2 linked regions of the Saccharobesus litoralis genome follow. The protein of the gene in region 1 interacts with the protein of each later gene in a pairwise test. Links are inferred from orthologs where the notes say so. Each region holds a gene or a part of one and is shown in the gene's direction. Other genes may lie near its edges.

Region 1 (15,160 bases):
CAGGTAAATCTTGCGCTTCGCTATTAGTGGGTAATTGCTCTGTTGCATGGCTATCAACACGGCTATCAACACTACTATCAAGATTAGATAAGTGCTCGACACCATGTAACCAGTGCCAAGGGTGCACTTTGTTATCTTCAACCACAACTAGCGAAATATCGTAATTTAGCTGCTGAATCGCGACCTGCATCCGTTTAAGCCAATCATATGCAGAACCTGACGGTTCTTGACCAGTAACAGAAAAGCTAATTAGTAAGAGAAAGGAGCAAAGTGGCCTAAAATAGCCACTTGCTAGAGATATCAAGCTATTGAACAGATTGTGCGGATGGGTTTTGCTGTGGCTGTTCAGAAACTGCATGCTGTCGATTCTTTAATTGACGAGAGTGATCAAGTAGGTAAGAGTTTACACGACGTTGTTGCTCTTGTATGCCCACTGGATTGATAACAGTACGCGAGCTTTCTGCACTAACAGGATCTAAGCTAGTTGCCAACGGCATGGTATGCAACACTGGCTCAAAACCAGCTTCTTGCGTTTCTACCTGCTCAGCTTGAAAACCCACCACTAAAGCAGCGGCAAACGAGGCCGCAATACCATATTGCGCAACAGGTTTAAAAAATGAAATCACTTTTGCTTTTGTGGAAGGCTGAACTTGATGTGAAGTCTGCTCAGACACAGCGGCCGCAAACGCCGCATTCGGTGCCAAGACAACAGGCTCTTTTTCGATTGCATTTGCAATCGAGTCGGCCAAATCAAGATGAATATGTTCTGGCGCTTCATTGCGCAAAACATCACCTATCAAGTTATAACGACCAAACGCGCCTTCTAACTCTTTATCTTGCTTGAGACTATCAATGACTTGGGCTGTCTCCGGCTGACCATCAACAAAGGCAGACACGTTTTGTTTAACTTTTTGACTCATATAAATCAACTCGTAATTAGCGTTGTAAAATTGGTTTCAGGTTTTTGTCGATAACTTCTCGAGCGCGAAAAATACGTGAACGCACAGTGCCCACAGGGCAATCCATGATTTCAGCAATTTCTTCGTAACTCATGCCGTCTATTTCGCGTAATGTGATGGCATTTTTTAAATCATCCGGCAATGTATCAATGGTGCTAAACACCACCTGTTTGATTTCATCTGTTAACAACAAGTTTTCTGGCGTTGCAGATTCTCGCAGCCCAGTTGCTGAATCAATAAACTCAGCTTCTTCAACCTCAATATCACTCGACGCTACTTTTTTAGCAGTAGACGTTAAGTAGTTTTTTGCACAATTCACAGCGATCCGATACAGCCAAGTATAAAAAGCACTTTCACCACGAAAGCTTGGAATTGCACGATAAGCTTTAATAAAAGCTTCTTGAGCTATGTCAGCTACGTCGCCTTGTTGACGAACATATCGCGAAATCAGGTTAATCACTTTATGTTGATACTTTTGCACCAACAAATTGAATGCCTGTTTATCGCCGCGCTGAACACGCTCAACGATTTGTTGATCTGTATATCCGACACTCATAACCGAGTCGGTACTCCCATAAAAGTGTGATTGAACTCAGCAGTTTTTACTGCTCATTTGCTAATAGTAGACTGAGCCTACTTAAAAAAGTTCTCAAAATCTGCAGAAAGTGCGAAAATAGTTGCAATCAAAACGTAACAAAAGGCCGTGTTTGCTTAATAATCAAAGGCTTAGCGGTTACTCATGCAGATGGAAAAAATTGAACATCAGTGCCAAGTATTGGTGATTGGCGCCGGAGCAGCTGGGTTAACCCTAGCTTTACGCCTTGCCGACCAGTCTGACATTATTGTCTTAAGTAAATCCAACCTAAGCGAAGGCTCCACCTATTATGCTCAAGGGGGGATCGCGGCGGTTTATGATGAAAACGACAGTGTTGAATCTCACGTACAAGATACACTCATAGCCGGAGCTGGACTTTGTTCTGAAAAAGCCGTGCGTTTTACTGCCGAAAATGCCAGAGCCAGCTTGGAAACCTTAATAAGCTATGGTGTACCTTTTGACAAAGAAACTACACCTGACGGCGATGAGCGATTTCATTTAACTCGCGAAGGTGGACACAGCCATAGGCGTATTTTACATGCTGCCGATGCAACCGGTAAAGCAGTACAAAATACTTTAAATAATGCCACCAAGCAGCACGCCAATATTCGCGTGTTGGAACGTTACAATGCCGTAGACCTAATCACAGGTGCCAAACTTGGCGACAACGCCTCTGACAAGCGAGTATATGGCGCTTACGTTTGGAACCGTAACACCGAGCAAGTCGAAGTGATTAAAGCCAACGTTGTTGTGCTTGCTACGGGTGGTGCAAGTAAAGTCTATCAATATACATCTAACCCAGATGTTGCCAGTGGCGATGGTATTGCTATGGCTTGGCGTGCGGGTTGCCGCGTAGCCAATATGGAATTTAATCAATTCCATCCAACTAGTTTATTTCATGCCGATGCGCAAAACTTTTTACTCACCGAAGCCTTGCGAGGCGAAGGCGCTTATTTACGACGTCCAGATGGCAGTCGATTTATGCCTGAATATGACGAACGGGCAGAACTCGCGCCAAGAGATATTGTCGCCCGTGCGATAGACAAAGAAATGAAACGCCTTGGGGCTGACTCGATGTTTTTGGACATCAGCCACAAAGATAAAGCTTTTATCAAAAAACATTTTCCGACCATTTATCGCCGATGTCGAATGCTGGGCATTAAAATGCATGAACAACCCATGCCTGTCGTACCAGCCGCCCATTACACTTGTGGTGGGGTAAAAACCGATCTCAACGGTAAAACAGATTTAGATAATTTATATGCGGTGGGTGAAGTTGCTTACACAGGCTTGCATGGCGCAAATCGCATGGCGAGTAACTCTTTATTAGAATGTTTAGTCTTTGCCGAGTCTGCAGCTAAACACATTCAAAAGCATGACTATCATCAAGCTGAAAGCGCAGTCATTCCGGTTTGGGATGAAAGTAAAGTCAGTGATTCTGACGAAGCTGTCATTATTCAACATAACTGGCACGAACTGCGCCTATTTATGTGGGATTACGTCGGGATTGTTCGCACCAATAAACGCTTAGAGCGTGCTATGCGACGGATTGAGTTACTACAACAAGAAGTTCAAGAATACTATTCTCATTTCAGAGTCAGCAATAACTTGCTGGAACTGAGAAATTTATTAGATGTATCAGAGCTCATTGTGCGCAGTGCGATATCACGTAAAGAAAGCCGTGGCTTACATTACAATCAAGATTACCCTAAAACGAAAAGTCGCAGTAAACCGACCGTTTTAACTCCAGATAACTGTCCGATTAATTTTGCTGATTAGCCTCTAAAGGCTGAGCCCGTAGTCGTTTAATCACCCGTTTTAAGCGACTACGCGCGACAGGTTCCATATTATCAGGGGCAAATAAACAATAGGTTTTTTCTTGACTTAATTGACTAACATAAACTGTAAATATCCAAGACAAAAAATAATTGGATTGTGGTGAAAGCTGATATTCTACATCTTCAATCACAAGGTTACCGTTAAGCGCTAATGACCATACCTGCTGGGATATTAATGCTTGCCTACCAATAGAGATTACACAACCCCAAGCAACGAGCGCAAATAAACCTAAATAGATAATTAAATACCAGTCGAATATTTGCCAAATAAAAAGTGGCTCAAAAATCAAACTGAAAAGGCACAGATAAATAATTAAACACAACAAAATGGCAAAGCGAGAATACGCCTTGCCTGAGGTAAACTTAAGGCTAAACCTTGGCACCATTGAGTTTGTGGATTTTTTTAATTAAAGCGGCAAACTCTGGTTTTGGGCAGTCTTCATGTCCCATAAACCAAGCAAACAACTCGGGATCATCACAGACGAGTAACTTACGAAACGTCACTTGCTCCTCTTCAGGCAAGTTAGAATAATGATTTTCAACAAACGGATTAAAAATTACATCCAACTCCAGCATACCGCGACGGCAAGCCCAGCGTACTTTATTTAATGGGATGTCTGACATGTATCACTTCTTTTAAGAAAAATATTGCAGCAAATATAGCAATTCATCGCAGATAAACCAAATACCTTGATTTATAACCTACATAAATCACCACTATACCCTTTGTTAGATGGATTCTTATATGGATTAGACTTGTAAGCTTAAGTCTTTGCCCTAATATAAGACTCATTAGTTCAATAATTCAGATATCTATGTCAGAACAAAGCTCATCCTTGATCAAACTATCCAGTTGGGGCGCCATTAAAATGAGTGGAGCCGACAGTCGAACCTACTTAAATAGCCAAGTAACTGCACACATTAGTAACTTAACAGCGCAACAAGCTTGCTTTGCCGCTCACTGTGACGCAAAAGGCAAAAGCTGGAGCCATTTTTACTTTGTTCCAACCGGTGATGACTGCCAATTATTTCAACGCCAATCAACAATAGAAAAATCACTCGCCGAGCTCAATAAATACGGTGTGTTTTCTCGCACTGATATCACACATAACACCCAACTTCATTGGTATGCTCAGCTTGGCAATAACCAACTTGAGATAAACCAAGTATCGCAAGACGACACGACCTATCGTGTAGCGCTCTCGTCAAACATCACACTGATTGCAACTGAAACGCAACTTGATGCTAATAACAATGAAGCATTATTTGAAAAGGCCTTAATCGACAATGGTATTATTTTCTTGCATGCTGAACAGCAAGGTGAATATGTGCCACAAATGCTTAACCTGCAAGCCATTGACGGTATTAGCTTTAACAAAGGCTGTTATATGGGCCAAGAAACCGTGGCTCGGATGCGTTACCTTGGTAAGAATAAACGCGCTGCATTTCCCTTTAGCGGTCATGCCGACAATATAAATGTTGGTGATACATTAGAAATGCCTGCAGGTGAAAATTGGCGACGCGCTGGTACAGTAGTTAGCGCATGTGCAATTGACGGCCAGATGTATGGCATGGCAGTATGTGCAGCAGATTTAGATTTAAATACTCAACTTAAGTTAAAAAACCAAGATACAAGTCAATTCACGTTAAGTGAACTGCCTTACACTCTTGAATACAAGGCATCAGAATGAAAATAGCAAACAACTCAGTGGTAACCTTACATTATTTAGTTAAAGACAAAGAAGGAACGGACATAGACAGTTCTTTCGATGGTGAGCCACTGGTTTTCCTACAAGGTCAAGGTTTTTTAATTAAAGGCTTAGAGGAAGCATTGACCGATCGCCAAGCCGGTGAAAAGTTTAGCGTGGCTGTAGATGCTGAAAATGCTTATGGCGAAAGACACGACGGCTTTGTTCAAGAAGTACCACTTTCCATGTTTGAAGGGTTTGAAGACCAAATACATATTGGTATGCAACTACGTGCCAGTACAGACGGTGGCGAGCAAACAGTGATCGTAGTTGACGTAGCAGAAGATACGGTCACAGTTGATGGCAATCATCCGTTAGCGGGTATTGATCTTGAGTTTGACGTTGAAATTGTTGATGTGCGAGCAGCAACCGAAGAAGAAATCAAGCACGGCCATGTACATCAAGAAAAAGCAAGCTGCTGCAATGATTCAGGTTGTAGTAGTAATAAGCACTAATTAACCAGAGTTGAGGTTAGTTATCAGTTTAGATTGGCGTAACAATCAATTTTAAATAAACGTTTAAATTAATAAAAAGCCCAAACCGATAACCTGTTTGGGCTTTTCTCTTTAATCTATTAATAGCAGACTGCTAATCTTGCTGCTCAATTTTACTTGAGGCACCAGCGACTATTTTCTGCTCTAACTCTGCAACTTTCGCTTCCAAGTCTACTAATTTTTCACGAGTGCGCATCAATACCCGAGTTTGTACATCAAACTCTTCGCGACTCACCATATCAAGCTTATTTAACTGGCTTTGCAAAACTTGCTTAGTTTTATCTTCCACTTCTTCTGCAAATTTTTTAACCCCAGTGGGCAAGTTATCTGTCACTTGCTTAGCAATTTCTTCGAGTTTTTTGGTATCTATCATAAGAAAATTTTCAATAAGAGTTTAACGCTACGCTTCCTAAGGGTTGCGCACTAATTCAATACACCTAAATTAAATATTTCATTTAAGGCTTCGATACGATGTGTTGCTAGTCCGAGATCATCTTGACCTCGACTATAGTGAGAGTCGAGTAAAATACGAGTACCTACCCCAGCTAAATCTGCGGCTTTCATATCGGATATTTTATCGCCAATCATTATCGACTTAGCTATATTTATACCTTGCCGTTGTGCCGCTTCTAGGATCATACCTGGTTTAGGCTTACGACAATCACAATCTGTTTTGTATTCATTAACCGCTTTTTCAGGGTGATGCGGGCAAAACATAATGTCATTAATTTGCACATCATTAGCAGCAAATTGATCAACCATCCATTCGGTTAATACGTCAAAATCATGCTGTGAAAAATAGCCTCGCCCAATACCAGATTGATTGGTGACGATAATCAACGAATAGCCCTTAGCTTGAGCGGCTTGGCATATTTCAAAAATACCGTCTATAAATTCAAATTGATCTATCTGGCTAACATAGCCATGATCAAAGTTAATAACCCCGTCTCGGTCAAGAAACAGAGCTTTATTTTTAGCCAAGTTAATCACACGCAAACACCCAAGCTAATTTTTAATCTTGTTAATGATATTCGTTGTGGAGCAACCATCAACAAACTCAATTACTTTCACTTCACCGCCATTATCCCAAACTATATCAGCGCCAACAATGGTATCAGGCGTATAATCCCCACCCTTCACTAATACGTCAGGCTTAACCTGTTTGATCAAATCGTACGGTGTATCATCATATTCGTTGCCATTGACTTCGCCAAAAGGGATAACCCAATCAACGGCTTGTAATGCTGTCATCACGGTAGCGCGTTGCGCTAACGGGTTAACTGGACGGCCCTCACCTTTTAAACGGCGAATGCTTTCGTCAGTATTTAAACCCAGTACTAATCTATCACCTAAGGCTCGTGCTTGTTCTAAATAAGATACATGGCCCGCATGCAATATATCAAAACAACCATTAGTAAAAACGATTTTTTCGCCACACTGACGGGCAAATTCAATATGTTGTAACACATCTTCAAATGGCACTTGATAATGTTGTTGAGCCTTATCCCGAGTTTGATTAACACGACGCATTAGCTCCTCTGGGGTCACACAAGCGGCACCTAATTTACCCACAACAATGCCGGCAGCTAAATTGGCAAGTTTAGCGGCTAAGGCAGGCTCAGCACCAACCGTTAGGAAACAGGCCAAAGTTGCAATAACCGTATCGCCAGCACCTGTTACATCGTTCACTTCCAACACCTGAGCAGGTAAATCGACCTTGTGCTGGGCATTAATTAACGACATGCCCTGCTCACTACGAGTCAGTAACATATTATCGATATTATGCTGGGCGATTATTCCACGTACACTCTGTGCTATCGCGTCTTCAGAACCCGATTCACCACCAGCATCAATAAATTCTTTCAGGTTTGGCGTGACATAACTGGCTTTCGCATATTTGGATAGATCTTTAGCTTTAGGGTCGACTAAGACTAATTTACCCAATGCTCGCGCATCAGCTATCATTGATGTGACGTGGGCTAAGGAGCCTTTATTGTAGTCCGAAAATACCACGCAATCATAATTGGCTACAACTTGCTTAAACTTTGCTTGCAACGCATTGGCGGCTTGCAAACTAAATGTTTGCTCAAAATCTAAACGAACCACTTGTTGCTGACGACTCAATACACGTAGCTTAGTTATCGTAGGCTGTTCCGGCTGCTCAACTAACTGTGAGTCAATGTTATCTTTAATAAGCTGTTGCTTTAAAATTTCACCATTTTCATCCGTGCCAATAATGCCAAGTAAGCCAACTTTGCCATCTAAATGAGCAATATTACGCGCAACGTTGGCTGCGCCACCGACTTTATCTTGGCAGCTCGCCACTTTAACAACTGGAACTGGCGCTTCAGGTGAAATACGCGACGTATCACCTTGCCAGTAGCGGTCCAGCATAACATCACCAACCACCAAAATATTGGCTTGTGATAAACGTTGAAAATAACTCAATTCCATTAGCTATCTGATCCCGCTGTCACTAATTCGTCAATCGCTTCACAGATATAATGACCAATAAAAATATGCGCTTCTTGAATATGGGCGGTCACATCACTGGGAACAATTAAACTCAATTGCGCTATATCTTTAACCGCACCGCCGTCACGCCCAGTAAACGCAACACTATATGCACCAATATTATTAGCCGCTTCCAACGCTAAATTAATATTAGGGCTTTGACCTGACGTTGTAATGCCTATAACAATGTCTTCAGGCTTAGCGAGCGCCTCAACTTGGCGAGCAAAAACTTGGTTAAAACCATAGTCATTACCCCCTGCGGTTAAGATAGATGTGTCTGTAGTGAGTGCAATAGAGGCTAAAGCTCTGCGTTCTTTTTTATAACGAACGACAAACTCAGCCGCAAGATGTTGGCTGTCAGCTGCACTGCCGCCATTTCCCATGAAAAGAATTTTTCCGCCCTGCTGCAACGCTTGATAACAACGTTGAGTCAACTGAGATATTTGCGGAGCAAGCACCGGAAGTTTAGCAAAAACATCTTGATGCGCTTGTAAATTACGCTCAAATAGTTGCTGCAAATCAGTCATATATGATTTCTTACTTGAAAGATGGCAGCGCTTCAACATCACTGCCACACTAAATATCAATTGACTAACTATATCAATTGGCAGCGCAGAATGCATGAGGCTGGCGACAAATATTCTGTTATTTTGTCGCTAAAATTTGTTCTAACTCAGAATAATTTGATTGTTGATTAACCAACTGACATTTGCGTTTACGGCTTAACTTTTTGATTTTAGGCTCGATTGCTGCAGCCTGACGATGAGTTAAATTATTAAGTTGCCAAGCGACTTTCACAGGTTGGCGGCCTCTAAAGTATTTAGCGCCCTTACCGGTTTGATGTTGTTTAAAACGCCGTTCAACATCATTGGTGATCCCACAATATAAGCTCGTGTCGCTCGCCAAAATCAAATATACACTCCACTTTTCTCTTGCATCTAACCTAGCAAGTGAAATGTTCATTTTTTCAATTTCCTTTACCGTCACACTTACCAACCCAATAAATCGTCAAGCCAAGATTTTTCTTGCGGCTTGTTCGGGGCGGCAATAACTTCTTCAATACTCGGCGCATCTTCACAGGCAATTGGCGCAGCCAACCCATATTCAATAACAGGTAATAACAAAGTATCAGGACAACCAGGATCGACATGATATCCAGAGTCACTGCTGAAGTAGCGCATCGCTATACTTTGTGGTTTAGGAACCACTAAACTGACAGGTTGACGTTGCTTTTGATATTCACCAAAAATACGTAAAGCGCCTGACGAACCGGTCAACTGAGTACTGGTATTATCATCTTTGCCTACCCAAATCACCGCCAACTCGTTCTGATCATAACCAACAAACCAAGAATCACGTAATTCGTTTGTCGTACCCGTTTTACCTGCAAATCGAGTTTGACTATACATATTACCCAACCAGCGCGCGGTACCTTTGCGCGTAATTTCTTGCATGGCATAATTGATTAAGTACGCGCTTTCAGCAGTCAAAACTTGGCTTTTTGCTGTCTTATTTTCCGCCACTTTTTTACCCTGAAAATACACGCCTATCACAGCATTAAGTGAAAACTTATACCCTTGATTGGCAAGCGGCTGATAAACTTGAGCAACTTCAATCGGCGCCATTGAAACCGAGCCTAACAACATGGCTGGATACTGCGGAATAGGTGAATAGGCCCCCAACTCTTGCAATTGTTGTGACACTGAACTTAAACCAAGGCGCATTCCCAAATTAACCGCCGGTACATTACGACTTGTCACTAAAGCGTCAAGTAATGTTACTTGCTGTAAGAAGGTTTTATCATAATTATGTGGTTGCCAAACTTTTCCTAGATCACTGGTTAGGGTAATAGGTTTATCATCTATTAACGTGGCTAAGCCATATTTTTCTGGTTGACGAAGCGCGGCTAAATAAATGGCCGGTTTCACTAACGAGCCTATATTGCGTTGAGTATATAAGGCTCGATTAAAACCATTGTAGTGGGCTTGTTTATCACCAATAATAGCTTTGATCCCACCAGTTGAGCTGTCAACTAACACGACAGCGGTTTGCAAATCACTCACTTGCTTCTTAGACTCTAGCAAAGGCAGCTGTTTATCAATTGATAACTGCGCACGACGCTGGGCGACAGGGTCAAAATGAGTGTAGACTTTTAATCCATTAAATTGATGCGCTTTTTCTTTTAACAGTAATTTGAGTTCTTGCTTTACCTGCGTCATGTAACTGGCATATCGACCGCTTGACACTTTTGCCAAATCAATAATTTTCAACGGCTTTACCACATTCAATTCGTACTGCTCTCGACTCAGTAAGCGATTTTCCACCATTAAACGTAATATTAAATCTCGTCGTTCAAGCGCAATACGCGCTTTGTTTCTTGGGTTATAATAAGACGGACCTTTAACAATACCAACCAGCAGCGCTATTTCGTCAGGTGCGAGTTCATTTACATTTTTACCAAAATAAAACTGCGCAGCTAAGCCAAAGCCATGAACCCCTCGCGCGTAATTTTGTCCTAAATAAACTTCGTTAACATACGCTTCTAAAATCTCTTCTTTACTGTATTGTGCATCCAGTAATAACGCTATATAAGCTTCTTTTAACTTACGCCACAGGCTCCGCTCGTTAGTTAAAAACATATTTTTAACTAACTGTTGAGTTAATGTACTTCCACCTTGCACTGTACGACCTGCTTTTATGTTTTGCAGCAATGCTCGAATAATGGCTAGCGGAGATACGCCATGATGTTGATAAAAATGCCTGTCTTCGACTAACAGTAAGGTTTCTTTAAAAAGTTCAGGAAAATCAGCCAATGCAATAAAATCACGATCTTCTAAAGTAGACGTTTGTAACCTGTCAATCACATAGGGCTCTAATCGAAATGCGGTAACAGTCGAATTTATCGTCAAATCTGTTACCCGCTTTATACGGTTTTGTTGAAAATCAACTTTGAGCAAAGTGGCCGATTGTTGTTGCTCAACCTGCTGTTTTGCCACAGCGTAGTCAAATGCGCGTCGGTAAACTACAATACTTTGTAATGTAAAACTATAATCCCCCGGCTGACGCACCTGCTTAACCTTACGGTAATTTAACCGCCCCAAATATTCCTGCAACGCGTTAGCATTAATTGCGTCTCCCGTTGTGAACATCATAGGAGCACCCAATACTTCGATGGGCAATTGCCATTTATTACCATCAAATTTGCGTTCAATTTGTGCATCTAAATAGATGCCCCAAAACGCCAAAATACAAATAAAAACTAAGCTGAGTTTAATGAGAAAAAAGCAACAACGCACAGGCCAAGATCGCCTTGGCTGGATCATTTGTTTACTCACGAGTTAGTCCTTTGTCTTTTAGTTTGTAATCCCGGTTCAGCATGTTGTGGTTCGTCTGGCCAAAAATGCTTGGGGTATCGACTTTTCATGTCTTTTTGCACGTCTTTATAACTACCTAACCAAAAACTATTGATATCGTTAGTCGTTTGAATGGGACGTTGCGCTGGCGATAATAACTCCAGTGTTATTGCTATTTTACCATCAGCAACACAAGGATGCTGTTGTATTCCATAACAAGATTGCAATCGTAAACTGGTTTTAACTGGGTGCTCCCCTGCATAGTCCAGTCGATAATGATTACCATCCTGTGTTTGCCATTGGCTAGGTAATGCCTGTTTCAACCAGCTTTGCTGTTCATATTGTAAGCCACTGGTAACACAGCTTATCAAATCTAAATTCAATAATTGTTGCAGATTCTTTATTTGCGTTAAATGTAGACCAAACCAATGTTGCGCGTTGTTTTGTAACTCGTCGCTAGTGACTACACTAGGAAATAATGTCGAATTAATTTGATTAGCTAAACGCAACCGAGCCAATAACTGCTGCAGCTTTTCACATTGCTTAAACTCTTTAAACCCTTGGTTTTGAATATATTCCAACCAAGCTTGTTGCAGTTGCTGGGTACTGGGTTTAGATGTCATTAAACGTTTGTCTAACTCCAAGTTGCCATAACGCACAACTTCATAAAACTGCAATTGACCACTTTTATTATTTATTTCTAAATGGGTTGTTAAATTAGCTGCAGGTTCAATATATTCAGCAACATTTTGCTTGGTTAATGCTAGGTATTGGCGGATCACACCGGAAGCTTGCTTATCGGAAAAGCTAGCGCCTAGAACAAGGATAAATTCAATGTCTTGACTTATATGACTTTCGGCAGGAACTGAAACCGCAGTACCTGAGGCCATTAGATATCCTGCACCGCGTTTTTTGGCCACTCGCATAGGATAAGCCACCAAGGCTGCTTGCACTAGCTCATCTGGAATGATGTGATTAGGCGTATACTTATCGCTAGTTCGCCAGCGTTTAAGCAAACCTTTAATGTTGGAGTAGTATTTATAACTCGATTGGATCTGATTTATCACGTTAATATCATCTCGTCCCACCTGACCTCGAGGCATTTGTTCAAACAACCAAGCCGCGAGCACTTGAGAAGAATAGTTCGCTTGCTGACGAACTAACGCGATATCAATAGGTAAACCTTGTGAAGCTATACGTTGGCCTAACAAGGTAAGCTTGTTTTTCCCCAATTGCTCGGTTATCAACCCTTGTTGTTTCAAATAACTAATAGCTAGGTTAATTTGGCTATCACTAGGAAGTGTTGGCCAATTGAGCTCGGTAAAACTTTGGGCTCCCCAGTTAAGTAACTCTAGGTACACTTCGCTAATATCTGCTGTTTCTATCTCAGCTGGGTATTGTGTGCGCATTCTTTGCTGTTCATCTCGTGACCAAAGCCGATAAGCTATCCCCGCTTCGATCCGCCCTGCGCGCCCCTTGCGTTGCTCTGCTGACGCCTGAGATATCCGCTCGGTAAATAATGTACTAAAACCATTTTTGGGATTAAATCGCACTCGCTTATGTGTACCGCAGTCAATCACAATTTTAATGCCCGGAATAGTTAAACTGGTTTCTGCAATATTGGTCGACAATACCAACTTTCGCCTTCCTTGCTCATCCAAACTTAAAATTTGTTGCTGGTCATTTAAAGCAAGCTGGCCATGTAAACTCTGACAAACAATGTCTGCTGGCAGAATAGGCATCAATGCGCGCTGCGCTCGATTGATTTCACCAATACCAGGTAAAAACACTAATATATTTCCCTGTTGATCTAATGCCTCACGCACGACCTGTATCAGCTTGTCTTGCCATGACATTCTGCCCATAGGCCGATACGCAACCTCAACAGGAAATTGACGACCTTCTGTTTGGATCAATTTGGCTGCGGGTAATATTTTTTGCGCTAGTGGCAAATCTAATGTCGCGGACATCAAAACGAGCTTTAAATCATCTCGTAAACCTTGCTGAACTTCATACGCAAAGGCAAACGCCATATCGGCTTGCAATGAACGCTCGTGAAACTCATCAAACAAAATTAAATCGTAACCGCTTAGCTCTGGATCACTTTGCAACATACGGGTAAGCACCCCTTCCGTTACCACCTCTAAGCGGGTCGCGGCAGACACTTGCGTTTGCCCGCGCATTCGCAACCCTATTGTCTCACCGACTTTTTCATTCAAGCAGCTCGACATATAATTGGCTACTGAACGGGCAGCAACACGCCTTGGTTCAAGCAATAAAATTTTACCCGCAACCACATTTTGCGTTAATAATTGCAAGGGCAACCAAGTTGATTTACCAGCACCAGGGGGGGCTTGAATAATCAATTGGTTATCAAGAGAAATGGCTTGCTTTATCTCAGAAAAGCTAGACTCTATAGGTAACAAAAGCACATTGGGAAAACTAACCTTAGGTGGCCGCTATCTTAGGCCAAAACTGGTTAAATTAACAGGTATGAAACAGGACAATTATCAGAAGCGCTTTTTTATTGGTATCCAAGTACCAAAAGACATCTCTCTCGCAATAAGCCAATGGCGAAGACAAGCGTTTTCTGTATATGAACATACTCGCTGGCAGGCTGTTCACCAAAATGATTTACATGTGACGTTAAGGTTTTTAGGTTGCCTTAATGATAAAGAGGTAAACGAATTATCCACGTGCCTATCTCATTTACCCGTTCACTTTTTTACTATTGCAACACAAGCTCTTAATTTGTTTATAAAACCACAAGTTTTATACCTATCTACAAGTTGCAGCCCCAGTCATTTACATCTATTTGACGTTATTAACCAAACTATTGCACAACAATTCCCCGAGCTAAATAGACGTATCCAATATACTCTTCACGCAAGTTATCAACCCCATGTTAGCCTTTTTCGTAAAGTTAAATCACTACCTTTGTTAGATCCTCCGCCTGAATGGCTTTGGTCTGTTAATCAATTTCATTTGTATCAATCACAACCAAATTCTGATGGAAGTAAATACCAAATTTTAAATAGCTTCCGCTTAGAACCTAAACACTAAATTTGAGTGATGCATATATTTTATCCCAACCCTTTGTAAGTAATATCTCACAAAATCGTAAGATAACTAGGTTAATTCAACTTGAATTTAACTACACAAAACAAAAAATAACTATATTTTACATAAACTTACGTTGATTTATTTCAAAACACTAATGATACAATCACTATTTTTTGGTTATGGTGGCCTAGTAAAAAAGTTTCAATAACATAGACTTATTCATGTCGAAACGGTGCTAGGAAAGCAATTCAAGGACAATCGGCATTAAGGAAAAATTAGGTAACAGGAATAGGAACAACCGTAGGAAGCGGTTAGCTAAGGACAGTAGGGAAAAATGGAACAACAAGGAAGGTAATTGCAGGATGCAATCGCTAGGAAAGCAAAAGGAAAATGTTTGCATGAAGCAAACCACGGACAAAAAACCGATATGGATGGGGTCTGGTTTGGATGACCAGTCATTGTTAACAGGATAGAACAAGAAACCAAGCATTGGATGCGTCAAGGACACGAATGGATAACAATGGTGACAGCATGGCTGCTGTTTCGTTATAGGATGTAACATAAGGGCTTTTTGAGTTAGCGCGTATATACAGGAT
Region 2 (15,107 bases), 2.2 Mb from region 1 along the record:
AGCTTAAATAAACGCTCAGTCGAAAGCCGTCCACAATTGGGTATTGGCTATGTTCCGCAAGGGCGAGATATTTTTCCGCAACTGACGGTTGAAGAAAACCTCAAGCTTAGCCTTAACTGTAAGCGCCAAACTAGCAAAACCATTCCCGAGCATATCTTTGAGTTGTTTCCGGTCTTAAAAGAGATGTTGCAACGTCGCGGTGGGGACTTATCAGGTGGTCAACAACAGCAACTGGCCATCGCCCGCGCACTCGTATTGAACCCAGATGTATTGATCCTCGACGAACCTAATGAAGGTATTCAGCCTAATATCGTGCAGCTTATTCGCGACGTATTGTTAAAACTTAATCGCGAACAGGGCATGACCATTATTTTAGTCGAGCAAAAACTACCCTTTGCTCGCGCGGTAGGTCAAGAATTCCACCTAATGGAAAAAGGCCAAGTGATTGCATCCGGCGCAATGGAAGAATTAACCGATGAGCTGGTTGCTCAGTATTTAGCGGTATAACAGGAGATTATCACTCAAGATGTCTGCCGCAGAACGATTAAACATGTTGAACACGCAAAAAAGCCGTGAATGGTTAGCCCAATTAACATTGGGTTTTAAAGGCACGGCCAAACGCGGAACACAATTGGTAAAAAGCCAAAGGCGTGGCCCCTTAACTATTCAAAAGGCTTTTTACCCTGAAGGTAAGCATTGTGCGCATGTTTACCTTTTGCATCCACCGGCTGGGATCGTATCTGGTGATCAATTGCATATAGATATTAGTGCCGAAAACAATGCACATACTTTAATAACGACACCGGGTGCCAACCGTTTTTATCAAGCTCGAACCGACAAAAACATTGGTGATCCACGTCAGTTACAGCATTGCACGTATCAATTGCAAAACAATGCGATTGTCGAAAGTTTGCCACAAGAAACCATAGTGTTTCGCGGTGCCCAAGCGACCAACAAACAAGATATTTATATTGACCAAACCAGCGTTTATCTGGGTTGGGATATCAATTGCTTAAGCGAAAACCAACAAGCTTTTGATACTGGTAGCTTTACTCAGCAAACCCGTGTGTATATCGACAAGCAATTAAAATTGCACGACCGCATTGCGATCAATCAAAGCAATTTATTGTTTAGTAAAAATGCAGGGCTAGCGGGTCATTCCGTGTTCGCAACATTTGTGCTAGCAGCCCCCCATGCGCTAGCGCAAGTGGCGACTCGTCAAGCCCTGCAATCCCAAATTCGACAGCGTATCGAAGTTTTAAATGCCGATAAGCTGATCAGTATTACCGACGTCGGTGGAATTTTGCTGGCGCGCTATCTTGGCGATCAGGCAGAACAAGCCAAAGCATTATTTTATCAAATATGGCAAATAGCACGTCCGGTTTGTTGCCAACAAACCGCGACTAAACCGCGTATTTGGTACACCTAATTTTTATTTTCGAGGCTAAACAGGTATGGATTTATTACCTAGAGAAAAAGACAAATTACTTATTTTTACTGCTGCACTATTAGCCGAGCGTCGCTTAAACCGTGGTTTAAAGCTTAATTACCCCGAGGCCATGGCTTATATCACGATGGAAATCATTGAAGGCGCGCGCGATGGTAAAACAGTTGCCGAGTTAATGGATTACGGTCGCACCTTGTTAACTAGCGAGCAAGTAATGGATGGCATAGCTGACCTTATCCCAGAGGTGCAAGTTGAAGCCACCTTCCCTGACGGCACCAAGCTAGTCACCGTTCATAACCCTATAGTGTAAGAGGCCGACATGATCCCAGGTGAAATTAAAACCGACGCTGGTGAGCATGAGCTCAATCAAGGTCGTGAAAAAATTCAAGTACAAGTCACTAACCAAGGTGACCGCCCCATTCAAGTAGGCTCGCATTACCATTTTGCCGAAACCAATCGCGCATTGAGCTTTGACCGCGAAAAAGCCACAGGCTATCGCTTAAACATTACAGCCGGAACGGCGGTGCGTTTCGAGCCAGGTCAACAACGTGAAGTTCAACTTGTCGCTTTTGCCGGCAAACGAGAGGTTTACGGATTTCGTGGCGAAGTCATGGGCAAACTAGAAGAAACAGAAGGAAATAGCTAATGGCGTCTATCGATAAACATGCCTATGCCCATATGTTTGGCCCAACCGTAGGCGATCGCGTCCGTTTGGGTGATACCGAGCTATGGTTGGAAGTCGAGAAAGACTTCACCACCTATGGTGAAGAAGTTAAATTCGGTGGCGGTAAAGTTATTCGTGACGGTATGGGGCAAAGCCAAGCTTCATGCAGTAAAACGGTCGATTTGGTGATCACCAACGCCTTAATCCTTGATCATTGGGGCATTGTTAAAGCGGATATTGGTATTAAAGATGGCCGCATTGCCATTATCGGTAAAGCCGGTAATCCAGATATCCAAGACGGAATCGATATTGAAATTGGCCCAGGCACAGAAGTTATCGCTGGTGAAGGTCAAATTATTACCGCTGGCGGCATTGATGCGCATATCCATTTTATTTGCCCACAACAAGTTGAAGAAGCTTTAATGTCGGGTGTGACTACCATGATAGGTGGTGGCACAGGCCCTGCGACAGGCACTAATGCGACGACTTGTACCCCAGGTCCTTGGAATATTACCAAGATGCTGCAAGCAACCGACGATATGCCAATGAACTTTGGTTTTCTTGGCAAAGGTAACGCTAGCTTACCTTTGGCCTTGGCTGAACAAATTGAAGCGGGCGCTTGTGGCTTAAAACTGCATGAAGACTGGGGCACAACACCTGCCGCAATCGACTGTTGTTTAGGCGTCGCAGAAGAATACGATGTGCAGATTGCTATTCATACCGATACCTTGAATGAATCCGGTTTTGTTGAAGATACCTTAGGTGCATTTAAAGGCCGTACCATTCACACTTATCACACCGAAGGTGCTGGTGGCGGTCATTCACCTGATATTATTCGAGCCTGTGGTGAAGCCAATGTATTGCCTTCATCAACTAACCCTACAAGACCATTCACCATTAATACCATTGATGAACATCTCGATATGTTGATGGTATGTCACCATTTGGATCCGAGTATTCCTGAAGATATCGCATTTGCCGACTCGCGGATCCGTAAAGAGAGTATTGCAGCGGAAGATATTATGCAGGATCTTGGCGCAATAAGTATGATTGCCTCTGATTCCCAAGCCATGGGCCGTGTTGGCGAAATGATCACCCGTACTTGGCAAACCGCGCACAAAATGAAAGTGCAACGTGGACCATTGGCTCCCGATACTGAACGCAACGATAACTTCCGCCTAAAACGCTATGTCGCTAAATACACAATCAATCCAGCCATCAGCCATGGTATTAGCCATGAAGTTGGCTCGATTGAGGTTGGAAAATTAGCCGACCTAGTGCTTTGGAAACCAGCATTTTTCGGTATTAAACCGGCGATGATCCTTAAAGCCGGTTTTATCGCTGCAGCGCCTATGGGTGATGCCAATGCCTCAATTCCCACACCACAACCGGTTTATTACCGCCCTATGTGGGGATCATTAGGCAAAGCAGCGGGGCAATGCTCTATGACTTTCTTGTCGCAAGTTGCGGTAGAGAAAGGGGTACCGGAACAAGCAGGAATGCAACGTTTAGTAGGTGTATGCCGTAATACCAGAAACATTGGCAAAGCCGACATGATCCACAACGACTGGGCACCAAAAGTCGAAGTTGATCCGCAAACCTATGAAGTGCGTGCTAATGGTGAATTATTAACCTGCGAGCCAGCAACTGAGTTGCCACTCGCCCAGCGTTATTGCTTGTTTTAACACACACATTGTAGGTTGCGGCTGAAGAATGAAGCCCAACATTGCTTAGCGTTGGGCTTCGCAAGCTCAGCACCAACCTACGCTGAAATTCAATTAAACATTAAAACTCGACAGCTAACCCAATTTGCTTTCTACCTGAAATAGAAACAATGCAGCATAGAAGCGGAGTGGGCAGGCTAAAACATAACTGATGGTAGGACATTATGTTACAAGTATACCAAAGGCTAGATCACAGTCATCAGCCGATAACAGACTCTATTACGCTTGATTACGACACTCGTAAAAAAGCCCGTATCAAAGGCATGACCGACAAGGGTGCGCTAATCGGCATTTTTGTTGATCGTGGCAACCCGTTACGCATAGGTGAAATTCTTAAAACCGAATGCGGTCGTTTAATTGAAGTTAAAGGCCAAGAGGAAGAAGTGTTCACCGCCGTGGCCAGTGACTGGCCAACCTTTAGCCGTATTTGTTATCACTTAGGCAATCGTCATACTAGCCTGCAAATAGGTGAATGTTGGGTACGTTTTAAACCCGATCATGTGTTAGCCGAACTAGTCGAGCAATATGGTTTAACCGTTAATACAACCCCAGCAATTTTTGAACCGGAAAATGGTGCTTATGGACATCATCACGCCCATAAACATTAAGCAAGGCGCTAGTAAGGGAGAAAATGGCTTGCAGTTAACTCGTTTATTGCAGATATGCAGCGCTAACCTGCCTGTTGGTGGTTTTTCCTTTTCACAAGGGCTAGAGATGGCAATCGAACTCGGTTGGGTCAAAGATCTAAAAACCAGCTCCGACTGGATAAGCTCTAACCTACAACTCGCGATTGCCAGCACAGACTTACCCTTGTTGCTTAGGCTATATAAAGCGGTTCCTAGCTCAGCGCATGCTGACAGCAAAACCTTTGTTGAATGGGACGATATGCTAATAGCTACTCGTGAGTCAGCGGAGCTTAGGCTGGCTGAAGTCGCTATGGGTAAAGCATTGTCGCGTTTGTTGCTGAGCTTAGAAGAGCTTGACTGTACACCTGTCTATTCATTGCTTAAACGCAAGGAGATTAGCTTTGTTGCTGGTTTTGCCATCGCCTGCCGACTCATGAAAATAGAGTTACACCAAGCCTTAACGGGCTATTGTTGGACATTTATCGACAACCAAGTCGCCGCCGCAACTAAGTTAGCGCCATTAGGGCAAACTCAAGCCCAAAACTTGTTGTTTGCATTAAGCGGCGAAATCGAAAACGCGGTTGAACAAGCACAACAGCTTGATGATGACAGCCTTGGCTGCAGTTTACCCAGATTAGCCATGGCGAGTGCCTGGCATGAAGAACAATATTCAAGATTATTTCGTTCATAATATTTCTTATATTTAGCGAATTAAGGAGAACAACAATGAAACATAAACAAGTACTAAGAATCGGTGTCGGCGGACCAGTCGGCTCAGGCAAAACAGCCCTACTGCGCACTTTATGTATGGAGCTGCGTGATAAATACAATATGGCTGTGGTGACTAACGATATTTACACGCGCGAAGATGCTGAGTTTCTGACTCGCCATAACGCATTAGATGCAGATCGCATTATGGGTGTAGAAACGGGTGGCTGCCCGCACACCGCCATTCGCGAAGACGCGTCGATGAACCTAGCGGCTATAGACGAATTGCAAGAACGTCATCCAGGATTGGATTTTGTATTAGTTGAAAGTGGTGGTGATAACTTAAGCGCAACCTTTAGCCCTGAACTTTCCGATTTAACCATCTACGTTATCGATGTGTCAGCAGGCGACAAAATCCCGCGTAAAGGTGGCCCTGGTATCACTAAGTCTGATCTACTTATCATCAATAAAATCGACATCGCCGATCAAGTTGGCGCGTCATTAGAAGTGATGGATCGCGACGCTAAAAAGATGCGGGGCGAGCGTCCATTTATCTTCGCTAATATGAAAATTAAACATGGTCTTGATGAAATCATTAACTTTATCGAAACCGAAGGCATGTTAAACGTAACAGCAGCCAAGGCTGTATAGGAGAATAAAAATGAAAAAGACGATTAAAACTTTCAGCCTAGCAGCGTGTTCAATATTAATGGCAACCAGTGCTAGTGCCCATGAAGATGAGTTTTTAAGCCATGCGGTACATGAGTTATATCATGTCGCTATGCTAGCCTTGGCAGTAGCGGTTGTCTATAAAGGTGGTCAGTGGTTAAAAACCAAGTATCAGCAAAAGCGTAAAAGCCGAGCAAACAAAGCTTAAACTAAAGCCAGAGCTGAATCAGTTAACAAAAAAAAGCGGCTAAGCCGCTTTTTTTATTATTGTGCATATACGAAAAGCTAACCGCGTTAACGGCCAAACTTAATTTTATAACGACCTTGAGAGTCTGCTTTGCCCAAAAATGTCATAGCATTCATTAACATTGCATCAGCAGAAGGGCCTGCTTTAACAAAACCATCAACTTTGGTTTGGTTTTTATCCTTAAGCTCTGCTTTTAAATCAAGCAACAAGGTTTTATCGTCACCTTTAACACTAGCAAGCAAATTTCCCTTATCACAAGCTAAATCAACATTGAGATCACCCAAAGAAAATTGCCCGCCCATGACGCCCAAAGCTGATTGCTGCCAATTTACTTTACCCGCCAACTCAGTACAGTATGGTTTGCCTATGCTCGCGGCTTGTATGTCCGCCTTGACAATTCCTTGTAAGCTTTCAACCATATTACCGCGTATTTGCTTAAGTTTAGGCATAGCAATGTCAGCCGGAATCGATAATTGAGTATTGGCTAAGCCTATATTTTGCGCGCCGGCAAAGTACGCATAACCTTGACCAAATGGCTCTAAAATTTTGCGGCTACTACCAAATTTAAAATCGGCACCAACTTCCCCACTTAACAATTTCGGCAGGGCAATAGACCACCCCACATTCTTAAGTAATATGCCGTCAACGGTTAAAGTGTCTAACTTGCCTTGCCATAACGTACCCGACACATTGCCTAGTGCAACATTGGCTGGAAGTTTGACTTTACTGATCACAAAGTTTGCAGGAATGGTGGCGATCAAAAAGGCGATATATAAGAAAAAGCAACCAACCCCAATTTTTATCCAAGACTTCATTTATATTTTTATCCTAATCAACGCCTTATTGTGCCAATTGTAGGCGTCGAACTTTAACTTCACCTGGGTTATCGCTGGCACTAATATCCACCATGGTGATTTTTACATGCTCTTGATTAACCAGTTTTTCTAGCCATTTCATCAAGTTATTAAATGGCACGCTATCCAATTGTATTTGTAATTCACTGCCTTGCGGTTTAGTACCTGAAATGGAAATACCCGCTTGGCGCGCAGTTCGGTTAGCAATATTGCTTAATGAGCCTCGGCTCTTACCACCACTACTGGATGCTGCACGATATTTAGCACTGTTTTCAGCCACCCAAGTCAGTAATTTTTGCTTATTATCTAAATCGCGTTGCGCTTTGGCAGCACGATCATTAACTGGGCCAATCAGCAACTGAAAAATCAAGCCAATAGCCAGCACAATGCTCGCTACATTTACCAGATTTTGTTCACGTTTAGCTAGCCCACTATGCCATTGTTTAATTTTATTCATTATTTTTTAATACTCAGAGAACCGCTAACTTTACCATTACTATTATTAAGCGAACCTTGCTCTACTTTTAAATCGTTATTAGTGAGTTGGGCTTTAAACGATTCAAAACTCGAAAAGTTGCTAGCTGTCGCTTGAATACGGATTTCATTGCGTTTGGCATCAAAGCGCAGTGATTCTGGATTTAAATCTTTGACTTTATCAAAGGCATCCAAAGTTAAATTGAGCATGGCAATAAATTCGTCGCCGTCACTCGACAATGAAACTTCTTTCATCTTCGACTTAACATACTTCTTCATACCACTAACTTTGATACGCTTGCCACTTGGGAAAGCAGTCAAAAATGTCTTCTTAATCTCATCATCAAGTTGCGCAACTTGTTGTTCTAGCTGGTATATTTTGCTTACCTGACCGCCCATGTGAATTAAAAACAACACACCAGCCAGTATGGCAACATTACGCCATGCAGATAAAAACTTCCAAGTTTGCTTTTTCAGTTGATAAATACCTTGGCGCATATTTAAGCAACCAGCATCAACACCTTGTACTAAGACTTGCAAAGGTAAATCAAACGCTTTTTCTTTGACTTGGTAGCCTTCAGTAGTCAACTCAGCAGGCAAAGGCGAATAGTGAGCTAGTACAGGTTGTGCGACTTCATCCGTATGTGTCTCTGTCTCTTCCGCTTCTGTATCTGCTCCGCTATCTGATTCAGCTTGTTTTTCGGCGGTTGCACTTTCAGGTTTAGGCAACAAGTCCAGCCAATCTTGTAATGCAGATCCTGTTACCTCAAAGCCACGAAACGCGCTCGCGCGGATCAACCATTCATCACCCAATTGCAAAGCACTGATTTCACCGTCTTTAACCGGCAATGCTAAATAATCAGGGATCAACTTAGTGGCGACTAATTCGGCTGCATCTAACCATGCTAACCAATTATCCATTTGTTGTTTACTACAAATAGCCACGTTTAAATAAGTCTGCCCCGCTTTAGACACTTTACTGCCTGTCGCAAAGAATAACTCATCAACATCTTGTGCTAACTCATCTTCCAACGTAAAGGGCAAGGCTTGAATAAATTGCCGCCCAGCTTTAGGTGGCATCAGCACTTGCTTTGTAATAATTGCGTTACCCGGCACAAACACACTGATAGCGCGCCCACCGGCTCGGCTTTGTAACGTATTGAGTTGACCGGCATCAGGTAATATACCTGATGCAATAATTTCGTTTTCACTATCAGACCAAACTAGCCAATGCACTTTGTGCTGAAATTGACTGCCGAGTCGGATATATAACTGTTCGGACACACTAAACTCCAATCTTGCGGGCGATCACTTTTCCTTGCCCTTTCTGATCCAACATAATAATGGATTCTAAGCCTATCCAACTGCGATTAAACTCAGTTTTGGCTTTCATTCTAAAGTACTGGCTTTTAACCGTAAATTGTTGTTTTACTTGTGGCGATATTTGACCTATCGCCTGAATTTCTGCTTCTTGCCAAAAATCATTAATATCAGCCCAACCTTCTTTAGGTCGGTTGGATAATAATGATTGCGCATCAGAAGACGATAACTTAGGCGTAAACATAGCTTGTAAAATATCAGCGCCTTGGTCACCCAAGGTGTTTACGTTTATCAACTGCTCGTCTACATCCGGAATAATACAAACATGCTCAATAATTTTATCCATAATACGTTTGTTAACGCCTTCGACCATACGCAGTTCTGACGCATCGACCATCATACTATTGGCGGCCAAATGAGGTTTAATTCGCGCTTCATAAACATAGTCTTCAGCACCGAAAGGGCTGGTATTAGTATCTGGATCTAGCCAATCAAATAGTGCATCACGGATCTGCTCGGCTTCATAGTTTTCGACAGATACCGCTTCTAACAACGCCATAAACTGCACTTTAGGCTCCACTTGAAATTGACTGGCATTCGCCGGAGAACCTGTTGTGTTATTACTGTTTTGATTATTAGAGTTAGTATTTTGGTTATTCGAGTTATTATTCTGGTTGTTTTTTTGCTTTTTCGGATCGCGATAAACCGCATTTAGATTAAAACAAGCATGTAAGTCTTGGATCTCGCCCGATATTTCGCCATTTTCCACCGGAAATACCATGTCTTGCATCGCCCACGCTTGCTCTAAATTAAACACGCCGCCTTTTTCATCAAATGACTCTTTCAATAACAGGCTAACAAATTCTTCTGCGCCCAATGCATACCAATAAGCTTGCTCATTCGAGTACAAATTATCGGTACGCTTGATCTGCATTTGTAAGCGCATAGCCATGTCAGTGGCGATCACAGTCACAATAGCCACAATCAAGAGTACGGTAATTAAAGCCACGCCTCTTTGCTTACTAACACCTCGACAACCCAACATTATTTGGTCGCCTCCGGCATTAAAATAACGCGGCGAATATCGCCATAATCAGCTAATTTTAATGTGATAGCTATGGCTACAGGTAAATCTTTACTGCGCCACTCTGTTTGCCACTTATCGTTTTTGCCATCATGGAATTCAAAAATCAGCTCCTTAACATCTGTGAGTAAAGGTCTAACTTTAAATTCCTCACCGACAACAGGATCAGGGTATTCGAAATGGATCCGCTCCAGCACATCATCAACAACACGATAAGCAAAAGATTGCACCTCGCTGCGCGGCATTAAAAACATAGGATTAGTCCACCCTACTTTTCGTAACGCCAGTACTTGAGATTGACTATCTAAAATTAACTCACCATGGGAAATAAAAGTATCTGCGGCTTTTTCGCCATCCACCCTAACCTTACGTCGGGTTGCTTGGCGTAAATCGCGTTCAATAGTTAATATAGCCAACTGTAATGATTGTAAACGTTCGCTATGCGTCAGTGATACTTCATTACTGGTTGAAATACTACTTAATACGTTAGCCGCACCTAGCCCAACGACCGCAAATATAGCAACCGCAACCAGCATTTCAATTAAGGTAAAACCTCGGTGATGAGTTAATTTTTTCATGATTAACTACGCTTGCTAATATAAGTGCCAAGGCTAGTGATAGACGCTTCCATGGCTTCATCACTGTATACGGTAATTTCAACCATTACCATGCTGACATCTTGGGTTTTAGTCACAGTCTGTTTCCAATAATAAGTAGTACCGGCCATTTCAGCTTCGCCTTTCTTATTATTTGGCACCGGCCATTTACGCTTAATTCTTAACTCGGCTAATTGGTTGCTAGCTACCCACTGGGCAAAAGCATTTTGCTGCAGAATACTTTGATTAGAAACATGGGTGGTGGTTGACGAGATTAAGGCTATGCCGGCAAAAGCCAAAATAGCAATCGCCACTAAAATTTCGAGTAAGGTAAACCCAGATTGACGTTTAGACATAAGTACAGGTTTCATTACAGATCGACCTCTAATGGCCCTTCCACTTTAAGCGGGATGGCATATTCACCAGTTACTGAAAAGCAGAAACTATCGATATCAGAAAACGCCTCGTCATAAATAAACAGCAATTCAAATGGCGTTATATCACCGCTTGAAAACAGGTAAATATGCGGTACGACCTTATCTTCTTCATCTTTTTGCGTGTCTTCATCATCACTAGATGAAAATAAATCATCCTCTTGATTTTGCTGATCTAGCCAAGGAATATTATCCACCCGCAATTGTAGAGTAATATTTTCCGGCATCTCTTGTTCAGCAAATGTCGCCTCGCCACTGATAGGAGACCAACGTTGACCATCAAAGCCAACAAACTCATAGCCGGCTTCATTGATCACCACGCCAAATTGCACATTATTAAGCAACGCGTATTCAACCGCTAAATGGTATAAAGCTTGAAATTTGCGTGCTTCTTTTTCTACTTTTTTCGACGGGTCATTGGTATCAAAAGAAAAAGAAATAGAACTAACTAAAATCGCCATTAAAACTAAAACGAGCATAATCTCCAACAAGGTAAATCCTTGTTGTTTGCTTGCTTTATTAAACGGCTTAGTCATGGCGCTTTACTTAACTCTAAAACTATCTATAACTGGGTTAGCTTTATACAATAAAGGGCGATTGAACCGCCCTTTATCTAGTCAATATCTAATGTTGTGACGGCTTATTGTAAAAACTCGTCAATATTCCAGTTACCAATATCATCTTCGGTATCGGCTTCACCATCAGGCCCCATTGAATAAATATCAAAATTACCATTATCACCTGGGCTTAATAACATGTATTCATTGTCCCAAGGGTCCATAGGTAAGCGTTTAATATAGCCACCTTCTGGGTAGTTCTTTGGTAATGGTTCAATATCAGGCGCACTGACTAATGCATCTAAACCTTGATCCGTTGTAGGATATTTATGGTTGTTTAACTTATACATATCCATTGCATTTTCTAACGTGACAATATCAGTCGCAGCTTTTTTGATTTTTGCTTCATCACTTTGGCCAATCAATTGCGGCGCTATCATACCTGCTAAAATACCGATAATAACTAAGACCACCATGATCTCAAGAATGGTAAAACCAGACTGTTTGTTGTATTGCTTCATTACAATAATCCTTACTAATTAAAACTGATTAACATCCAAAAACTAATGTTTTAGACGTATTGCCAAAGGTTGAGTTCACACCGTTAGCAGATAAATTTCTGAATTCTTATATCGTCACAAGCGACAAATTTCAAACACGAACTGTTATTAATACAGTTGTATGCACTCAAGCTTGGAAAAATTAAAAATGATTAACTAATTGGTGTTTAGGCAAAGCCGTCAAATTTTTTGAACCCATGAGCATACGTGGTTTTGTATGTGATTGGGGCAAAAAATGCAGACAATGCCGCATAAACACCAAGTAGGACATCATTTAGCCGACCATGGTGTTTAGGGCCATAATAGGTTGCAATATCGAAATCACAATAAAAAACACAATACCCGCCATACTCAACACCATAGCAGGGCCTAAAATTCCCAACGTTACCGTTACCAAAGATTGAAATTCGCGATCTTGGTTATCAGCGGCACGACCGAGCATTTGCTCTAACTCACCACTTTTCTCACCACTGGCTATCATATGTAGCATCATGGGTGGAAATAACTTCGTTTGTTCTAACGACGCTCTCAGGCTTGTACCTTCACGTACTTTACCTCGTGCGACTTCAATCTCTTGTTTCATAAAATCATTAGACAATACGTCGCCGGCAATACGCATACTTTCTAACAAAGGCACTGCACTGGCCGTACATATACTTAATGTGCGAGCAAAACGCGCGGTATTCAAGCCTTTAGCGACTTTACCTATCAAGGGGACTTTTAATAAATGCTGGTGGTAAGTTAATCGTGCTTTAGGCTTTTGAATTAGGCGCTGAAATACTACGGCACCAAGCATCGAAAGTACCAAAACATATAATCCATAGTCACGTAATAAATCACTAGCACCTATCATAAATTGCGTAGTCGCTGGTAAATCGGCATTCATTCGTTGGAATTGACCAACAATTTTCGGCACAACCGAAGCCAATAAATAAGATACGACAGTGACCGCGACAATCAATAGCATAACAGGGTAAATAGACGCTTGCTGAATTTGCGATTTAGTCACTTGTCTTTGTTCTGTGTAATCCGCCAAGCGTTCTAATACGGTATCTAAATGACCTGACTTTTCCCCTGCTGCAACCATGGAACGAAATAGATCATCAAAGATATGCGGAAACTCAGCCATACTGTCAGCCAACGAATAACCTTCGGTAACTTTAGAACGAACCGCCATTAACATAGTTTCATGACGTGGCTTATCCGCCTGTTGCGCCACAGCTAACAACGATTCTTCAACCGTTAAACCGGAAGCCGACAAGGTTGCCAATTGGCGGGTCATTAACGCTAAGTCATTAGCTGAAATACTTGGCTTTAAAAAAGAGACTGAGTGGCCCTGTTTTTTCTCTTTAGCGACCGTTTCTTCAATTTCGACCGGCATTAAGCCTTTTTCACGCAGCTGTTGACGCGCTGCTTTGGCGGTATCAGCTTCAATTAGGCCTTTAACCGATTTACCGGCTTTATTGAGTGCTTTGTATTCAAACGCTGCCATGCTTTAGCTTTAACCTTCTCGCGTTACACGTACAACTTCTTCTAAAGAAGTCACACCAGCCAAAACTTTAGAAATACCATCATGACGAATACTTGGAGTGACCGAGCGGATCTGACTAACAATAGCTTGCTCACCCGCGCCGTTATGGATCAACTCGCGAACTTGATCATCAACTATCAATAATTCATGAATACCACTTCGGCCTTTATAACCACTATAGTTACAGGTTTCGCAACCATCCGGGTGGTAAATGACTGCTTTTTCATCGGCAGCTAAATCCATCAATTCTCTTTCACGGGCTGTCGGTTCAGCCGGTTTCTTACAATCAGGGCAAAGCGTACGCACTAATCGTTGCGCTAACACAGCCAAAACACTTGAAGATAATAAGAATTGCTCTACACCCATGTCTTGCATACGTGTAATAGCACCCACTGCAGTATTAGTATGTAGAGTTGATAGTACCAAGTGACCGGTTAGTGAGGCTTGCACTGCGATTTGTGCCGTTTCTAAGTCACGGATCTCACCAATCATCACCACATCGGGGTCTTGACGCAGTATGGCTCGTAAACCACGAGCAAAGGTCATATCAACCTTAGTATTAACCTGAGTTTGGCCAATACCGGGTAATTCATATTCGATTGGGTCTTCAACGGTAAGGATATTACGCTCAGCAGAATTAAGATCACTTAAACCTGCGTACAAAGTCGTTGATTTACCCGAACCTGTGGGACCGGTTACGAGAATAATGCCGTGTGGCTTTTTCAATAAGTCAGCAAAGTGGTCACAGTTAGATTGGGTCATACCCAAATCGCTAAGGTTTAAGCGCGCATTATTTTTATCAAGCAAACGCAATACAACCCGTTCGCCATAATTAGATGGCATGGTACTAACCCGCACATCGACAGCACGGCCACCGATACGCAACGAGATACGACCATCTTGCGGAATACGCTTTTCAGCTATGTCTAACTTAGCCATAACTTTAATACGCGAAACCAACAAGTTAGCTAGCTTTCTATTGGGACTAATAATTTCACGTAAAACACCGTCAACCCTAAAACGCACTTTCAGGTCGGCTTCAAACGTTTCAATATGAATATCTGACGCACCTTCTTTTATCGCCTCAGACAACATAGCATTGATCAGTTTAATAACCGGCGCATCATCTTCATTTTCCAGCAGATCTTCGGTTTCAGGTAATTCATCAGCCAAGGAGAATAAATCGGCTTCATTACCTATGTCTTCCATCATCTGCCGCGCTTCAGAACTATCTTTTTGGTAAACCTCGGTTAACTTTAACTCAAACGCCTCATTACTCACCTTGGATATGGTAAATTCGCGGCCAATCACTCGTCGCGCTTCAATGACCGAATCTAATGAGACATTGCTTCGGCATATCGCCGTTATCTTGCCAGATTCAAGGTCACTGACCAATAGAATGCCATGCCGCTTAGCAAAGCCAAATGGCAAGCTAAATCGAGAAAAGGCAGCTTCTTCAGCATCTTCTAACTCACCATCCAGATCTCCATCTAGCAATACCTCTTCATCAAGGCTATTACTTGAAGGTGTAGGATAATCCGCTGGTTGCTCAACACCAGTTGTTAATGGCGACTCATTAGCCAAATCATTTTGTGCCTGCATGGCAAGCTCT

Evidence for each region.
Region 2: the proteins of C2869_RS11685 (region 1) and ureG interact in binary tests that used the Escherichia coli proteins (3 or more experiments, as listed by UniProt). The link is inferred for Saccharobesus litoralis from one-to-one orthologs.

Annotation. Positions count from the first base shown.
Region 1 is NZ_CP026604.1:3,265,369-3,280,528, reverse strand. Bases 3,865-6,837 are described here. They hold C2869_RS11685 (FKBP-type peptidyl-prolyl cis-trans isomerase), read left to right. Parts: upstream 3,865-5,079; coding sequence 5,080-5,595; downstream 5,596-6,837. Other genes in these bases: hldE (bifunctional D-glycero-beta-D-manno-heptose-7-phosphate kinase/D-glycero-beta-D-manno-heptose 1-phosphate adenylyltransferase HldE), read right to left, coding at 6,640-6,837; gmhB (D-glycero-beta-D-manno-heptose 1,7-bisphosphate 7-phosphatase), read right to left, coding at 6,058-6,615; ubiK (ubiquinone biosynthesis accessory factor UbiK), read right to left, coding at 5,729-6,007; ygfZ (CAF17-like 4Fe-4S cluster assembly/insertion protein YgfZ), read left to right, coding at 4,208-5,083; C2869_RS11695 (FAD assembly factor SdhE), read right to left, coding at 3,865-4,016. In the rest of the region: C2869_RS11720 (MucB/RseB C-terminal domain-containing protein), read right to left, coding at 1-358; C2869_RS11715 (sigma-E factor negative regulatory protein), read right to left, coding at 306-920; RNA polymerase sigma factor RpoE, read right to left, coding at 937-1,515; nadB (L-aspartate oxidase), read left to right, coding at 1,705-3,333; C2869_RS11700 (hypothetical protein), read right to left, coding at 3,317-3,778; more of C2869_RS11695, read right to left, coding at 3,762-3,864; more of hldE, read right to left, coding at 6,838-8,088; C2869_RS11665 (D-sedoheptulose-7-phosphate isomerase), read right to left, coding at 8,088-8,675; C2869_RS11660 (GIY-YIG nuclease family protein), read right to left, coding at 8,794-9,111; mrcB (penicillin-binding protein 1B), read right to left, coding at 9,138-11,483; ATP-dependent helicase HrpB, read right to left, coding at 11,480-13,933; thpR (RNA 2',3'-cyclic phosphodiesterase), read left to right, coding at 13,935-14,564. UniProt on the Escherichia coli protein: Folding helper with both chaperone and peptidyl-prolyl cis-trans isomerase (PPIase) activities. Chaperone activity prevents aggregation of unfolded or partially folded proteins and promotes their correct folding.
Region 2 is NZ_CP026604.1:5,424,848-5,439,954, forward strand. What follows is about bases 4,084-7,003. They hold ureG (urease accessory protein UreG), read left to right. Parts: upstream 4,084-5,187; coding sequence 5,188-5,820; downstream 5,821-7,003. Other genes in these bases: ureE (urease accessory protein UreE), read left to right, coding at 4,084-4,443; C2869_RS20775 (urease accessory protein UreF), read left to right, coding at 4,415-5,152; C2869_RS20785 (hypothetical protein), read left to right, coding at 5,831-6,046; C2869_RS20790 (type II secretion system protein N), read right to left, coding at 6,133-6,900; gspM (type II secretion system protein GspM), read right to left, coding at 6,926-7,003. In the rest of the region: urea ABC transporter ATP-binding subunit UrtE, read left to right, coding at 1-507; C2869_RS20750 (urease accessory protein UreD), read left to right, coding at 527-1,429; C2869_RS20755 (urease subunit gamma), read left to right, coding at 1,455-1,757; C2869_RS20760 (urease subunit beta), read left to right, coding at 1,767-2,093; ureC (urease subunit alpha), read left to right, coding at 2,093-3,796; more of ureE, read left to right, coding at 4,000-4,083; more of gspM, read right to left, coding at 7,004-7,396; type II secretion system protein GspL, read right to left, coding at 7,396-8,697; type II secretion system minor pseudopilin GspK, read right to left, coding at 8,699-9,778; type II secretion system minor pseudopilin GspJ, read right to left, coding at 9,778-10,395; type II secretion system minor pseudopilin GspI, read right to left, coding at 10,398-10,769; type II secretion system minor pseudopilin GspH, read right to left, coding at 10,784-11,383; type II secretion system major pseudopilin GspG, read right to left, coding at 11,488-11,925; type II secretion system inner membrane protein GspF, read right to left, coding at 12,239-13,456; type II secretion system ATPase GspE, read right to left, coding at 13,466-15,097. UniProt on the Escherichia coli protein: Involved in the maturation of [NiFe] hydrogenases. Required for nickel insertion into the metal center of the hydrogenase. Exhibits a low intrinsic GTPase activity, which is essential for nickel insertion.